One region of the Sporosarcina trichiuri genome, then DNA from elsewhere that is predicted to be linked to it. Evidence: riboswitches for the same ligand, from Rfam matches in the RefSeq annotation. Region 1 holds a riboswitch; each other region holds the start of a gene.
The links. A riboswitch is a leader RNA that binds a small molecule or an ion and turns the genes downstream of it on or off. The one in region 1 is predicted to bind S-adenosylmethionine.
Positions count from the first base shown of each region.

Region 2: linked by a shared signal. The riboswitch ahead of QWT68_RS01810 (methionine ABC transporter ATP-binding protein) and the one ahead of QWT68_RS15280 (cyclase family protein) in region 1 are both predicted to bind S-adenosylmethionine.
Region 3: linked by a shared signal. The riboswitch ahead of QWT68_RS09145 (hypothetical protein) and the one ahead of QWT68_RS15280 (cyclase family protein) in region 1 are both predicted to bind S-adenosylmethionine.

Region 1 covers NZ_CP129119.1:2,993,587-2,998,926, reverse strand. The annotation lists gene QWT68_RS15295 (nicotinate phosphoribosyltransferase) at 1-1,066, opposite strand, end outside; gene QWT68_RS15290 (DMT family transporter) at 1,146-1,460, opposite strand; gene QWT68_RS15285 (DMT family transporter) at 1,462-1,797, opposite strand; SAM riboswitch class I at 1,936-2,043, shown strand; gene QWT68_RS15280 (cyclase family protein) at 2,152-2,901, shown strand; gene QWT68_RS15275 (NADPH-dependent FMN reductase) at 2,940-3,512, opposite strand; gene QWT68_RS15270 (glycosyltransferase) at 3,802-5,025, shown strand; gene QWT68_RS15265 (HAD-IIB family hydrolase) at 4,988-5,340, shown strand, end outside.
Region 2 covers NZ_CP129119.1:312,402-317,741, reverse strand. The annotation lists gene QWT68_RS01820 (MetQ/NlpA family ABC transporter substrate-binding protein) at 99-941, opposite strand; gene QWT68_RS01815 (methionine ABC transporter permease) at 1,003-1,671, opposite strand; gene QWT68_RS01810 (methionine ABC transporter ATP-binding protein) at 1,668-2,690, opposite strand; SAM riboswitch class I at 2,813-2,918, opposite strand; gene QWT68_RS01805 (thioredoxin family protein) at 2,969-3,268, opposite strand; gene gcvH (glycine cleavage system protein GcvH) at 3,348-3,731, opposite strand; gene QWT68_RS01795 (arsenate reductase family protein) at 3,809-4,168, opposite strand; gene QWT68_RS01790 (acyl-CoA dehydrogenase FadE) at 4,256-5,340, opposite strand, start outside.
Region 3 covers NZ_CP129119.1:1,764,170-1,769,509, forward strand. The annotation lists gene QWT68_RS09135 (FecCD family ABC transporter permease) at 1-500, opposite strand, end outside; gene QWT68_RS09140 (ABC transporter substrate-binding protein) at 497-1,507, opposite strand; SAM riboswitch class I at 1,877-1,976, shown strand; gene QWT68_RS09145 (hypothetical protein) at 2,053-2,340, shown strand; gene QWT68_RS09150 (DMT family transporter) at 2,403-3,281, opposite strand; gene QWT68_RS09155 (sulfite exporter TauE/SafE family protein) at 3,339-4,115, opposite strand; gene QWT68_RS09160 (sulfurtransferase TusA family protein) at 4,149-4,379, opposite strand; gene QWT68_RS09165 (MBL fold metallo-hydrolase) at 4,406-5,340, opposite strand, start outside.

The DNA of each region.
Region 1 (5,340 bases):
TCTCTGCATTGGATGATATTTTGATGGTATCGATAAATTCGCCGTCTTCCCCTTCGATTGCAACAAGCTTATAGACTGCGCCCAGTGCTGGCTGATCGTAGGCGGTGATCAGTTTCGTCCCGATGCCCCAGACATCCACCTGAGCTCCCTGCGCTTTCAGGTTCAGGATGGTGTATTCGTCCAGATCGTTCGATACGACGATCTTGGCATCATGGAATCCCGCTTCGTCCAGCATCCGCCGGGCTTCCTTCGACAGGAAGGCGATATCCCCGCTGTCCAGCCGGATTCCGATGAAGTTGATGCGGTCCCCGAGCTCCTTTGCGACCTGGATTGCCGTCGGGACACCGATTTTGAGCGTATTGTACGTATCGACAAGGAAGACGCAATCCCGGTGGCGCTCCGCATACGCATGGAACGCCTCGTATTCGCTTTTGTAAGCCTGGACAAGGGAATGCGCATGCGTTCCGCTCGCCCTCAGCCCGAACAGCTTGGCGGCCCGCACGTTGCTCGTCGCTTCGACGCCCCCGATCACAGCGGCCCGGGCCCCCCATACAGCCGCATCCATCTCCTGGGCCCTCCTGCTGCCGAACTCCATGACCTGCTCGTCTTTCACCACTTGCTTGATGCGGCTCGCTTTCGTCGCGATCAGCGTCTGGTAATTGACGATGTTGAGGAGTGCCGTCTCGATCAGCTGCGCTTCAGCCAGCGTCGTCTCCACGCGCATGATCGGCTCGTTGCCGAAGACGGTTTCCCCTTCCTTCATGGAATACAGATCCCCCGTGAATCGGACGCCTCTCAGATAGTCGAGGAAATCCTCCTTATAATGCAGCTCTTCCTTCAAGTAATCGATATCGCTGTCAGTGAACCGGAGCTTGCGTAAATAATCGAGCACCCGCTCGAGTCCTGCGAAAACGGCATACCCGTTGCCGAAGGGGAGTTTCCTGAAATACAGCTCGAAGACCGCCTTCTTGTCATGGATGCCTTCAGCCCAATACGTTTCCATCATATTGATCTGATACAGGTCTGTATGTAGTGCCCAGCTGTCATCTGTATACTTTGAGCTCACGTCTATTCGCCTCTTCCGATTTGTTCTGTAGGAATGCTTGTCCATCCCTTTACCCTTTTCAACCGATTTCCTAACTGCTTCAACTGAACAGTTTCAGGCCGGCTGCACTTGCAATGATGCATGCCAGAAACAGCATTCGTTTCCAGCCTGCGGATTCCCCGAACAGCAGGATGCCGATCAGGACGGCACCGGCAGCACCGAGCCCTGTCCAGATTGCATACGCAGTCCCCATCGGAATCGACCGCATCGCCAGCGACAGGAAAACGAATCCCCCGCCGAATGACACGATCAGCAGAGCAAGCCGTCCCAGTGTCTTCTTCTGTATGAACCAGTTGATGCACATGACTCCGAAAATTTCACCGAAGCTTGCGATCACGAGATATATCCACGCCACCTCATGCACCTCCCTCTTCCGCATCACTCGGACCGGTTGTCAGCTTGATGCCGATCACCCCGACCAGGATCAGCCCGATGAACAGCAGGCCGACCGGCTTCAAGTGTGTGCCGAATACAAGAGTATCGACCAGCACGATTGCCGCCGCCCCGCTGCCTGTGAACACCGCATAGACAGTCCCTGACGGAATCGTTTCGCATGCTTTGATGATGAAGAAAAAGCTGAAGATAATGGCAAGCGCTGTTCCTGCCCATTCAAGAGGTGTGTCTGCATGGCGGAGTCCGACGACCCAGAACACTTCAACGACCGCTGCAAGAACCACATAGATCCAAGCCAACTGAAAAACCTCCGTCCCTCTTTCCTTGCTATAGAGGAGTATACCAAACTTCTCAACAGGACAACTGTAAAATCATTGTTGCTTTCTTCCGCCGCGCATGATACTATCTATTTACAGTTTTCGAACAATTTAATAAACTTCTCATTCAGAGAGATGGAGGGACTGGCCCGATGATATCTCAGCAACCAGCCGTAACGGCCGAGGTGCTAACTCCAGGGAGTGCCGACTGCGCTCCGAAGATGAGAGCTGACATACTGTGTATTCAGAGAAGACCCTCATCTGCTTGGGGGTCTTCTTTTTTTCATTCAACAGCAGCCGGGTTGCCGGCAATAAACGATGAAGGCGGGATTTGAGATGACGACACAAACACAAACTGATGTACTGACTGCACTGGCAGCATTGAAATCGAAAGAGTGGGTGGATCTGACGCATACGTTCGGTCCGGACTCCCCTCATTTCTTCATGTTCGAGAACGCCGAGTTCAAGACGCTGTTCAGCCATGATGACGGGTTCTTCGCCCAGCAATTTTCGTTCGCGGGCCAATACGGCACCCATATCGACGCACCGATCCACTTCGTACGCGACACACGGTACCTGAATGAACTGGAACTGAAAGAACTTGTGCTGCCGCTGATTGTCATCGATCAATCGGAGAAAGCGGCAGCAGACCATGATTTCACCTGCTCGAAGCAGGACCTTCTCGCATTCGAAGAAGCAAATGGCCCGATCGAATCGGGTACGTTCGTCGCACTGCGGACGGATTGGAGCAAACGCTGGCCGGATGAAGCCGCTTTTTGCAACAAAGACGAGGACGGGAATAACCGGATTCCCGGCTGGGGTCTGGATGCACTGAAATTCCTGTTCGAGGAACGCGGTGTGAAAGCGGTCGGTCATGAAACGTTCGATACCGATTCAGCCGCGGATTTCAGGAGAAACGGCGCCCTCCATGGGGAATATTATGTCCTGGAACAGGATACGTATCAGGTTGAGCTGCTGACCAATCTCGACAAACTGCCGACGCGCGGCGCTGTCATCTTCAACATCGTGCCGAAGCCTGAAAAAGCGTCCGGCTTCCCTGTACGATCGTTCGCCATCCTGCCATAACAAAAACGCTCTGCCCGATCATCGGCAGAGCGTTTTTGTTATGCTTTCTTTCCGTGGATTTCCGTCATGCGCTCATAGAAATCGACGAAATTGCTGACGACCGAATCGAGGAATGCGACAGTCGGCTCATCCGTAAGCTCGTCGTCCTCGCTCAGCTTGTTATGGATCGAACCGATGTACACTTCGTTATTCGGTAGGATGAGCGGTGAAAGGCCGGGATTGGACAGGATCTCCCGCAAGTGGATCTGCGCCCGCACACTTCCGAACACGCCCATCGAGGAACCGACGATGAATGCCGGCTTATCGCGCAATGTCGCTTCCCCGCCGCGGGACAGCCAGTCGAGGGCATTCTTCAAAGCGCCCGGAATGGAGAAATTGTATTCCGGTACGGCGAAGAGGACAGCGTCCGAATCTTTGACATCTTCCTTGAACGCGCGAGCACCTGACGGCGGATCGTTCTCGATATCGACGGAAAACATTTCGACATCATTAATGGACACGGGTGTAATGTCAAGCTTGTCCGCATAGCGTTTCTGCATGAAATTGATAAGACGTCTATTGTAGGAAGCCGAACTTGTACTTCCGATGATCGCTTTTACACGAATTGGCATAGTGGAAAACTCCTTTTGATTTATCTTTATTTCAACATATTTTATCGTATCACGTTTTTCGGGCTGCCATAACTATTTTGCTCATCCTCCGCAGATTTATCCGCACTCCCTCCACAATATTGCCCGGGATGGTGATTTTCGGCCCACTTCTTCTGTCTTTTACATTATCGTTAAGAAGATTTAAATGGTTTCCATTAAAAATATGTTTACATTCCCTTAACATAGGGTATTAAACTATTACGCTTATTTTTAATGTTAACGATTTTTATATATATTGGAGGAGTGTAATATGGCAAAAACAATCTGTATGATTTCAGACCATGGCGATCCGCTGGCATCCCTGGGGACAAGTCAGGCTGGAGGACAGAATAATTACGTGAAGCAGCTGGCTTTGGCACTGGATGCCCGCGGGCATTCTGTCGATGTGTTTACACACTGGGCTGACGAAACGGCTCCTCAATTCGAATCGTTCGGACAGCGCTGCCGTGTCATCCGGGTGGCTGCCGGCCGGAAAGGGTTCGTCGCAAAAACGAAAATGATACAGCTCCTTCCCGCGTTTCTTGCTGAAATGCTGACTCTGCAGGATTTTTCCCGATATGATATTCTGCATACCCACTATTGGCTCTCCGGGCTTCTCGGAATACGCCTTACTGAAATGCATTCCATACCCTGGTTCCATACTTCCCATTCGCTCGCCGTTGCAAAAGAACAAGCAACGGGTGTGCGTGAAGCACGCCGTCTGAAAGCGGAACGGGAGATTCTCGCTTCCGCCACTACAGTCATCGCCACTTCACTGACGGAGAAAGCGCTGATCCAGTCGTCCGTGAAACAGCCTGCCCCCATCTCGGTCATTCCGATCGGTGTGGACAGTGCGTTCACGCCTGACAAGCCTTCTCCCCTCCAGCCGATGACATTCACCTTCGCCGGGCGTCTGGAGAAAACAAAAGGCATCTATACGCTGCTCCGCGCATTCAAGCTGTTAACCCATACCAACCTTCTATCCTCCCCAGTTAAGCTCCGTGTCATCGGCGGGGATGAAAAGCAGGTGGACCCGGTTACGAAGCAGCCGATCTCAGAGGAATTGAAGAAGGCGGTACAGGGGATCGAGGACCACGTCGAGTTTCTCGGCTGCCAGCCGCAAGACCGTCTGGCTAAGGAGTTCCGTGACAGTCTCGCCGTCATCGTCCCTTCCTATTACGAATCGTTCGGTATGGTCGCTGCGGAAGCACAGGCCTGCGGAAGCCCTGTCATCGCATCCAAAGTAGGCGGACTCGGCGACATCGTGCTGGATCAGAAAACAGGGTTACAGACGGCTCCCGGCAATGTGAAGGAACTCGCCTCCGCAATGGGATTACTGGCAAAACGACCCGATATCGCCAGACAGCTCGGCCGGAAAGCTGCAGAATTCGCTAAGCAGAATTTCGACTGGACACGCATCGCGAGAAAAGTGGATAAATTATACGAAGGAGCCGGCTATGCACTCAAAGACACATATGTTGGCAACCGATCTTGACAATACGCTGGTCGGCATGCCTGAAGAACTTGAGGAACTGACCATTCTTCTCAAGCAGGAAACGGGAGGCGTCTCGCTGGTCTACGTAACCGGCCGTCATGCGGATTCCGTGAAGGAACTGATGGCAGCCGAACACCTGCCGATACCGGATCTTGTCATATCAGATGTCGGGACAGCCATCTGGCACATGCCTGACTGGAAGGAAGACTCCGCATGGCAGGAAAAGATGACAGCGGATTGGAATCCTGATTCCGTGAAAACTTGCGCGGGACGTTTCCCTTCCCTGCAGTTGCAGAACCTGCCGGATGACCGGCG
Region 2 (5,340 bases), 380 kb from region 1:
ACAATATATTCATCTGGATTATTAGCCTATGAACCGTTTTCTTTCTATTCAAAAAACCACCTTAGCCGGATAACCGGCTAAGGTGGCCTGCATGGTTTTTATTTTTCCACTGGAACAACGGAGCCCTTCCATTTGTCGAGGATGAAGTCCTGGATCTCTTTCGATGTCAGGACATCGACGAGTGCTTTGACAGATTCTTTGTCTTCGTCCCCCGAACGGACGGCGATGATATTGACATACGGCGAATCGGAATCTTCAAGTGCAATCGCGTCTTCCAGCGGGTTCAGGCCTGCATCGATCGCATAGTTCGAATTGATGAGGACTGCATCGCCTTCTTCGCTTTCATACATTTGCGGAAGCAGGGCCGCTTCGTAGTCCGCTTCGAACTTGAGGTTCTTCGGATTGTCCGTGATATCTTTCACTTCGGCTTTTGTCTTGTCGATACCGTCTTTCAGTTTGATGAGTCCTTGTGCTTCAAGCATTGCAAGGACGCGTCCGTGGTCTGCGACCGAGTTGCTGATCAGGATGGTCGCACCGTCCGGCAGTTCATCGAGGGACTTGTATTTCTTCGAATAGACACCGATCGGTTCGATATGGATACCGCCGGCATTCTTGAAATCATAGCCGTTGTCCGCAATCTGTGTCTCCAAATACGGAATGTGCTGGAAGTAGTTCGCATCCAGGTCCCCTGACTCCAGATCTTTGTTCGGAAGCACGTAGTCCTGGTATGTCTCGATTTCAAGATCGTACCCTTTCTCTTTTAGCAGCGGTTTCGCTTCTTCAAGGATTTCAGCGTGAGGCACGTTGGATGCCCCGACTTTGATTGTTTTTGATTCTTCGTCTGAACCGCCTGCGCTGCCGTTCTTATCATCTTTCGTACCGCAAGCCGCCAGTGCCAGAACGAGCACAGCGAGTAAAATACCTGTCAACAGTTTTTTCATCCATTCCACTTCCCTTTACTGTATTTTTATAATGCAGGCTGTGATGCCTGGTAATGCCGGATCAGCGTTTGTCGAGCTTTTTGACTGCCCAGTCCCCAGCGAACTGGAGGATGAAGACGACGATGAGGATGAGTACCGTGGACACGAGCGTGACGTCGGTGCGGCTCCTCTGGAAACCGTCCAGGAAGGCCAGTGTGCCGAGTCCGCCTGCGCCGATGATGCCCGCCATCGCCGTATAGCCGACGAGTGCAATCGCCGTGACCGTGATGCCCGAGATGAGCGCGGGCATCGATTCAGGCAGCAGAACTTTGAAGATGATGGTGGACGTCTTCGCCCCCATTGACCGGGCCGCTTCAAGCACCCCTTTGTCAATCTCCTGCAGAGCGATCAGCACCATCCGTCCGTAGAACGGCGCGGCACCGATGATCAGTGCCGGCATCGCCGCCATCGGCCCCCGGATCGTCCCGATCAGGTATTTCGTGAACGGAATCAGCAGGATGATCAGGATGATGAACGGGATCGAGCGGAAAATATTGACGATCGATCCTGTGAGCAGGTTCACAAGGCGGTTCGCCCACACATGACCCGGTGATGTCAGGAATAATAGGATACCGAGCGCAAGGCCGAGCACGAAGGTGAAGACGGTGGAAACGGACGTCATATAGAGCGTCTCGGCGGTCGCTTCCCACATTTTCGCCCAATCGACGTTAGGCAGATACGTTTCAATCATTTCCCGAACACCTCCGTCTGGACACCCTGCTCATTTAAGTATCCGATCGCTTTGCCGATGGCCGCTTCTTCACCGGTCAGCTGCAGGATCAGCGTTCCATATGCGCCGCCGCGTGTCTGCGAAATGTTGCCCTGCAGGATGCTGACGTCAATCGGGAATTCACGGATCAGACTGGCGAGTACCGGCTGTTCGGTCCGTTCCCCGACGAACGCGAGCTTGACGAGTGTGCCGTCCGGATGATCCTCCCGCATGAGCGACATGACTTTCTTGGCGTCTTCCGGCTCGGTCACCTGGGACACGAACCGTTTCGTGATCGCCTCTTTCGGCGCCTGGAAGATTTCCAGCACATCGCCTGTTTCGACGACACGTCCCTGCTCCATCACCGCCACCTCATGGCAGATTTTGCGGATGACGTGCATTTCGTGTGTGATCAGGACGATTGTCAGGCCGAGACGCTCATTGATGCTCGTCAGCAGATCGAGGATCGCATCTGTCGTCTCCGGATCCAACGCGGACGTCGCTTCATCACACAGCAGGACTTCCGGATCGTTGGCAAGTGCACGGGCGATGCCGACACGCTGTTTCTGGCCGCCCGACAGCTGGGACGGATACGCATTCTCCCTTCCGCCGAGACCGACCAACTCAATCAGCTCGGCCGCTTTCCGTTCACGCTCCGCTTTCTTGACGCCGGCGATCTCGAGCGGGAACGTGATGTTCTCTTTCACGGTGCGTGACCAGAGCAGATTGAAGTGCTGGAAGATCATGCTCACCTTCTGACGGGCGGTGCGCAGTTCCTTTCCGCCGATCGACGACATGAGCCTGCCATTCACTTCGACAGAGCCCTCTGTCGGCCGCTCCAATCCGTTCAGCAGACGGATCAGCGTACTCTTGCCGGCGCCGCTGTATCCGATGATGCCGTAAATACGGCCTTCTTCGATCGTCAGCGTGACGTCATCGACAGCTTTGATGCCAGACGCCGCGGTGCCGAACCGCTTGTTGACATTCGTTAGTTGAATCATCCCGCTCCACCTCACCGTTCATTCAAATAAGTCGTTCTGTCCGCTTGGCGGATAAAAACAAAAACACCTTTCTGCAGATTCACAGAAAGGTGTACGCGAAAAATTATGTGCGTTCAACCGATCTCTCATCTTTCAAAGCATGCGCTTTGTGTGACTTGGCACCATTTCAAAAAATTTGACGGTTGCCGGGCTTCATAGGGCACTTCCCTCCACCACTCTGTATAAGAGTCAGCTATTCAATTGGTTGCTACTAGTTATACCATAGGGGTTCCCAGGTGTCAACTGAGTTTTTCGAGGATATTCTGGACGGACCGGAAGGCATAGACTTTCTCCACCGGCTGCCCGGTACGATGGATGAGCAGGCAGGGCACACTCTCCACCTGATAATCTTCTGCGATTTGTTCTTGATAATTCAAGTCGGCCTTCCCGATGACAAGATCAGGTTTCAGTTCGGTCACGACGGAGAGGATCCTGGAAGCGACCGCGCATGTGCCGCAAAGAGGCGTGTATAAGTAGTATGCACACAGGTCCTCCTTTTCCGTAATCTCTTTCCATTCACGGTATGACCATTGTTCCATATGGCGTCTTCCCCGCTTTCTGATACATGCTGGTCAAAAAGAAAAAACGCCGGAGCTGCCCGGCGTCTGTTTGCTGCTGTTATTCTCCGACAGTCATCTTGTCGTAGTCTTCCGCCGACATGAGCTCATCGAGTTCTTCCGGCTTGGACGCTTCCACGACGACCATCCATGCGCCTTCGTATGGAGACTCGTTGACGAGTTCCGGGCTGTCTTCGAGGTCTTCGTTGACTTCGACGACTTTGCCTGTGATCGGTGCATACAGTTCAGATACTGTCTTCACGGATTCGACGCTGCCGAACGGCTCGTCCGATTTCAATTCATCGCCGACCGACGGCAGTTCCACGAATACGATATCGCCGAGTTCGGATTGTGCGAAATGTGTGATCCCGATCCGGTATTTACCGTCTTCTTCTTTTACCCATTCATGCTCTTCAGAGTACTTCAAACCTTGTGGTGTGCTCATTCCATTTCCCTCCAGCTATCAAATTAAATGTCTAATTTCATATTGCCACAGCCGTCCGTGAAAGACAAGAAATGAACTCAGGATTTCCAGGTGTCTTCAAACGTCTGTTCCGCAAATCCGACAGTCGTTTTCTCTCCGTCCGTCACGAGCGGGCGCTTGATGAGCATGCCTTCTGAGGCAAGCAGTGCCAGCTGTTCATCCTCGGACATTGCCGGGAGTTTGTCTTTCAGACCGAGTTCCCGGTACTTCTGGCCACTCGTATTGAAGAACTTTTTGAGGGGCAGACCCGACGTCTCCACCATCTGCCTGAGTTCACCAGCGGATGGCGGCTCTTCCGCGATATTGGCAGCCGCATATGAAATGTCGTTCTCCTTCAGCCATTTCTCCGCCTTTTTACATGTCGTGCACTTCGGGTATCCGTAATACGTCACGTCCATTCCAGTCACCTCCATGGTGATAAGTGTACCGCAAAAACACCCAGACTGCCGAGCGGCAGTCTGGATGCTCATCAGGCCTATCCCTTATCAGACGACATAGCGTGCAGCATCGATCAGTTTCTCGGATGCTTCGCGCTTTTTCGCGATGATGTTGTACGGGTTGGACCGGGTCAGTTTGCGCAATGCCGACACCATCATGCGCTGGTTGTCGCCGTCCACTGCGGCGTACAAGGTTTCCTTCGCATCGCGCTCGATGGCGGCGAATGCTTCCTGGCAGAAGATTTCCGTATACAGGACTTTCTGACGCTCTTTTTCCGGACCGTTCTTATCGACCGCCTTCTCCGCGCGCAGCAGTGCCGACTCCATGGCGAAGATGTTGTTCGCGATGTCCGCGATGTTGACAAGCACTTCCTGCTCTTCTTCCAGCTTCGTGCCGAAACGCTGCGCGGCAAGGCCGGCTGCAAGGAGACCGATCTTCTTCGCGTTCTTCACGAGCATCCGCTCCTGTGCGAGCGGCTCGTCACCGGGCTCTTCCGGCATCATCATAAGCAGCTCTTCCTGCAGGGCCTGGGCCTGCTGCAGCAGAGGCAGCTCGCCTTTCAATGCTTTCTTCATGAACGTGCCCGGTACGATCATCCGGTTGATTTCATTCGTACCTTCGAAGATCCGGTTGATGCGTGAATCGCGGTAGGCGCGCTCCACTTCGTATTCCTGCATGTAGCCATAGCCGCCATGCAGCTGGACCGCTTCGTCGACGATGTAATCGAGTGTTTCCGATCCGACGACTTTGTTGATGGAGCATTCGATCGCATACTCGGCAATCGCTGCAGCGATCGCTTTCCCGTCTTTCTGCTGCTCTGCCGTCATCTGGCTCTGCCGCTGTTCAAAATAACCGACTGTGCGGTAGATCAGGCTTTCCGTCGCGTACAGACGTGCCGCCATCGTTGCGATCTTCTCCTTCGTCAAGTTGAACGAAGAAATCGGCGTGTTGAACTGCTTGCGCTCGTTCGCATACGAAATCGCGAGTTCGAGTGCACGCTTTGCGCCGCCCACTGTCCCGACACCGAGCTTGTAGCGGCCGATGTTGAGGATGTTGAATGCGATAATATGGCCACGGCCGATCTCGCCGAGCAGGTTCTCGACGGGCACTTCCGCGTCAGACAGGATGAGTG
Region 3 (5,340 bases), 1.2 Mb from region 1:
ACGCCGACGAGAATGATGCGGACCGGCGACGCCCCGCCTTTCCAGGACATCGCATAGATCACGAGAGCCGTAATGAGCGCGCCGAGGAATGCCGCGGCGGGCAGCAGCATGATGTACGCCGGGTAGATGATCATGATGATTGTCGCGGCAAGGCCGGCTCCAGACGATACTCCGATAATGCCGGGGTCCGCGAGCGGGTTCCGCATGATCCCCTGGAGGATCGATCCCGAAGCGGCGAGGCACATGCCGATGATCAGCCCGATCAGCAGCCGGGGCAGCCGGAGTTCCCAGACGATACGCCGCTCCAGAGAGTCATCCGCATTCAGCAGGCCGTTCATGATCTCTGAGAAAGTAAACGATACCGATCCGACCATCAGGCTGACCGCTGCCGCGATGACGAGCAGGACAGCCCCTGAGATCAGTACGGCTGCACGCCGTTTTGCGAGCGGATGGATACGTGCGGGACTACAGGCGGTCCGCTGTTCTCCGGCTGCGATCATTTGGCTTCCGCTTCCTTCAGGCTTTCAATCATCACGTCAAACGCGTCCGCCACTTTCGTCCCCGGGTTCGTGCCGAACAGATGGGATGGCAGTACAGTCACCTTGCCGTTCTTAACTGCATCGAGGTTTTTCCATGCCGGATTCTTCGCCATCTCCCCTTCGAATGCGGACTTCACCGCTTCCGGATCCCCGTGCGTGATGAGCATGACCGCTTCCGGGTTGCGCTCGATGATCTTTTCCGTGCTCAGGCTCGCATACTGCGGGTAGTTGTCCTCTTTCGGCAAATCGGAAGCGATATTCTCCCCGCCTGCGCGTTCCAGCAGATCCCCCGACAGGGAGTTCGGAAGCGCAGCGAGGTAGGAGCCTGGCGCACCGTACACGAGCAGCGTCTTGACACCTCTCTTCTCAGCCTGACCCGCCGCCTGGTCCATCTTATCCTCGATCTGCATTGTCAGCTCCTCCGCTTCGTCCTGTTTGCCGAGCATCTGACCGAAGTTGCCGATCGTCTGCAGGATGTCATCGACCGAATTGGCCGCTGTGTAGACAACTTTCGTTCCCTGTGCTTCGAGATTCGCCGCATGCTGCTTGAAACTCGCGGACGCGACGAGCACGTCCGGGTGCACTTCCGCGATCTTCTCGAAGTTCGGCTGGTGCGGATTGCCGATCTCCTGGATCTCTTTCAGTTCATCAGCAGCCGGCCCTTGGGAAGACGGGCGGCCGACGACATTCGCGCCAAGCGCAAGCAGCATGTCGAGATCCCCTCCGCTGAGTGCCGCTGCAGATGCCGGTGCCTCCTCGAATGAAACCGTCTCGCCTGCTGCATCCTGGAATTCTATCGTTCCATTCTCATTTACATCTAGAGATTGAGAAGTCTGTACAGATGCGGCTGCTGTTTCAGCAGAGACATCCGGCTCTTTCCCGCTGTCCTGATTGTTGTCCGCAGCACCACACGCCGCAAGCAATAACAGCCCTGCAGCGGTGGCTGCTGCCAATAGTGTTTTCCTCATTTCCATTCCCCCTATTATGTAATTGATAATGAATCTCAATAATTGAGAGTATAATTGATAATGAGAATCGTTGTCAATTAAGTTTTCAGAATTAGTGCTTAGGAGCCATGCCTGCTGTTTGCTGAGTTCGCCATCATAACAAGTCGCCGGCGAGCAAGGGATTCCCCTCTGAATTGTGCCTGGATGCCGATGAATTCAGCGAAATGTCCGATATACAGCGCCATTTGTCCGATACTCCCGGTGATGTGTCCGATACATCCCGCCAACTGTCCGATACAACCCCCGATCTGTCCGATATGTCCACGGACAGCCCCATTGCCGCACGCTGCTTTCCGTGCTACACTGGATTCAACTGAATGAACGACTCTTTTCTTATCCAGAGAGACCGAGGGACTTGGCCCGATGACGTCTCAGCAACCTGCGCTTGCGCAAGGTGCTGCTGCCAACAGGGAAACCTGGCCGATGAGGGGAATTTGCGCACACTGCAGCTCTTCTCTTTCGGGGGGAGGGTTTTTTGTTCAGCAAATCCAGAAGGAGTGACCGATATGATGACGATCGAGGAATTGTACGCAGAAAAGGAGAAGGCGCAGCGAAAGCAGCCGACGAGCATGGCCGGCGTCATGAAACGCCACCAGACGCTCGCCCGGGTGCAGGCGGACATCGACTATTTCGATCAGGGCGATCTGCTGTCGAAGAAAGCGATCCGCAAAGAACTGGAAAAGATCACCGAGCTGCAGCAGCAGGCGGACGACCTCCAGCGGGAAATCGAGCGCCGCAAAAATGACCTTCTGCAGGACGTCTTCGGGACAGCCGCCGAACAGCTGAAGAAATGAACAGAAAAACCCCCGTTCCGTGGATCGATTCCACAGAACGGGGGTTTATCAATTGCATCGCGTCATTTCTTCGCAAGCTCCGCCGGCACTTCCTCGCCGCCGCGGTTCCGTAAAAACATGTACAGCGACGCACCGAAGATGATGAAGTAGCCGATGAAACTGTACAAATCGGGGATCTGGCCGAGCAGGAAGAAGCCGAGGATCGCCGAGAACACGACGGTGAAATAGTTGAACACCGAAATCTCCTTCGCCGGTGCGAACTTGTAGGCGAGCGTGATCCCGAACTGGCCGATCGTCGCGAACACCCCGGCCAGCAGCAGATAGATCGTCTGCTGCAGACTCATCGGCTCATACGTCCACAGCACGAACGGCAGCAGCACAACTGTCGTGAAACCTGAGAAGTAAAACACGACCGTATAGAACTGCTCCCGGCTGCCGAGTGCGCGGAGCACCGTATACGCAGCTCCTGCAAACACAGCCGACAAAATGCCGGCCGCATACGGCACGATGTCGAGCGAGAATGACGGTTTGATGATGAACAGCGTGCCGAGGAACGCTACGAGGATGCTGTACACCTGGAACGGTTTGACGTGCTCCTTCAAAAAGACCGCCGCGAACACGATCGTGAAGAACGGACTCATCTTATTGAGCATGTCCGCATCCGCCAGCACGAGATGGTCGATAGCATAGAAGAACAGGATGATGCCGAGCGCACCAAGTGCGGAACGCAGCAACAGCAGGCCCTGGTTCTCACGGCGGCCGAACAGCCGCTCCTTGAAATGGACCACAAAAAAGAAGGCAATCACCATGGATACGCCATTCCGGAAAATCGTTTTCTGCATCGTCGGCACATCCCCCGACAGCTTGACGAACGCCGTCATGAGGGAGAAGCCGAACGCCGATGCGAGCAATAGTAAGATCCCTTTGTTGCGATTCGTCATAATGGCCTCCGGTCTGGATGAATTCCGTGTTCCAGTCTACCAGTCAGCCGGCATCAGTTACAGCAAACCGCTCCATATATTGACCGCTGTCGCCAGCACCAGTACCGCGAGGATCCATTTGATGATACGGGGATCCGTCTTCCGCGCGGCTTTCGCACCGAGCGGGGACGCGATGAGCGCTGCGGCGATCAGCACCGCTGCGGGCCCCCAGAGGATCTGGCCGGTTGCAATCTTACCGGCCGCCGAGCCGATCGACGACAAGAATGTGATGGCAAGCGACGAAGCTGCCGCAATCCGGACAGGCACCGTGAACACCGCCAGCATGACCGGTACGAGGATGAACGCCCCGCCTGCCCCGACAACCCCGGAAGCCGCACCGATCACGAACGCAATACCGGCGGCCAGCCACTTATTGAACGTGACCTCCTCCGCAGGCCGGTCCTCGGTCTTCTTCCGGGGGATGAACAGCAGCACGGCAGCCGCTGCGGCCAGGACGCCGTAGACGAGATTCACCGTCTGCTCCGACAAATAACCGGACCCCAAACCGCCGAGGAAACTGCCGAGGATGACGGCGCCCCCCATCCAGAGGATCAGTTGTCTGTGCAGCAGCCCCGTTCCGCGGTAGGCGAACACACCCGCGATGGAGGCGAAAAAGATCTCCACCGCCGTGATGCCGCTCACCTCATGTGCGGTGAACGCGGACAATCCGAACAGCGGCGGGATGTACAGCAGCATCGGATATTTCACGATCGCACCGCCGATCCCCGCCATCCCGGACAGGAATGAGCCGGCGAACCCGATCACGAACAGCACGGCAATCAGTGTAACTGTCATCGTCCCCTCCCCTTTCCTGTCAGCTGCTTGTCATCAGTTTCCTTTTCGGATGAAGAACGTCAGCACGCCGTCAGTTTCCGTCTGTTCGAGCAGTTCGTGCCCTCCGGAGCGCGTCCATGCCGTCAGGTCTGCAATCGCCCCTTTGTCCGTCGTCCGGACTTCCAGGATTTCCCCCGCCTGCAGTTCTTTCATCGCGTTACGTGTCTTGACGATCGGCATCGGGCACGACAGCCCTGTTGCATCCAAAAATAAGTTCGCTTCCATATTGAATTCCTCCTCGATTGGTTTTGTTACCGGACCGCACAGCGGTTTGGCCCGATCTCCATTTCCTTTTGCAACTCTTCGTCCGGGGATAGGATCCCCATGTTGGTCTTCCGGATTTCCTGATAGGCATTCGGCTGCGGCGGCAGGTTCTCTGTCACGAGTTTCCGGAACTCCGCTTCCTCATCGACAGCCAATCCGTGGTTATCCGAAAATAGCGAGTCCAGGCGCTTCGCCACCGTTCCATTTGCATTCACTTCGTTCATCTCCATGAAGTGGGCCGGCAGCACCGTCAGCTCACCGGACAGATTCCTATATCGTTCGTACAATGTTGTGCGCAGATCACCGACCCAGTCGTCCGCCTTGCCCGCGAGGTCCGGACGGCCGATGGAATCCACGAACAGGATGTCCCCCGTCAGCAAATATGACCCATCCACGATGAAGGACGTCGAGCCGTTCGTATGCCCCGGCGAGTATATTGCTTCGATCATCGTATTTCCGACCTGCAGCTGCATACCGTCTTCAAGCTTATAGTAGTCAAAGACGACTTCACCCGCATCCGCTTCCGGCAGATAGTAGGCGGCGCCGGTCTTTTCGGCAATCGCCCGCCCTCCCGAAATGTGGTCGGCATGCAGATGGGTGTCCAGCACGTGTTCGATGACGGCTCCGCGTTCTTCCGCAAACCCGGTGAACACATCGGTCACACGGACTGCATCGATCACGGCAGCTTTCCCTCCGTCGATCACCATGTACGACAGGCACCCTTTCCCGAGCCGGACGAACTGGTGCAGCGAACCGCCGCTCGCAAGGTCCGCCACTTTCACTGGCGCAAGGTACTCGCTCCACGCACTCATACCACCTTCAAGATAGGCGGCATCACGGCCTGCCTCCGACAGCATTTCGGCAATCAGCTTGGAAGAACCCTCCTTCGCACAGACGACGAGCAGCTCGCGGTCCTCCGGCA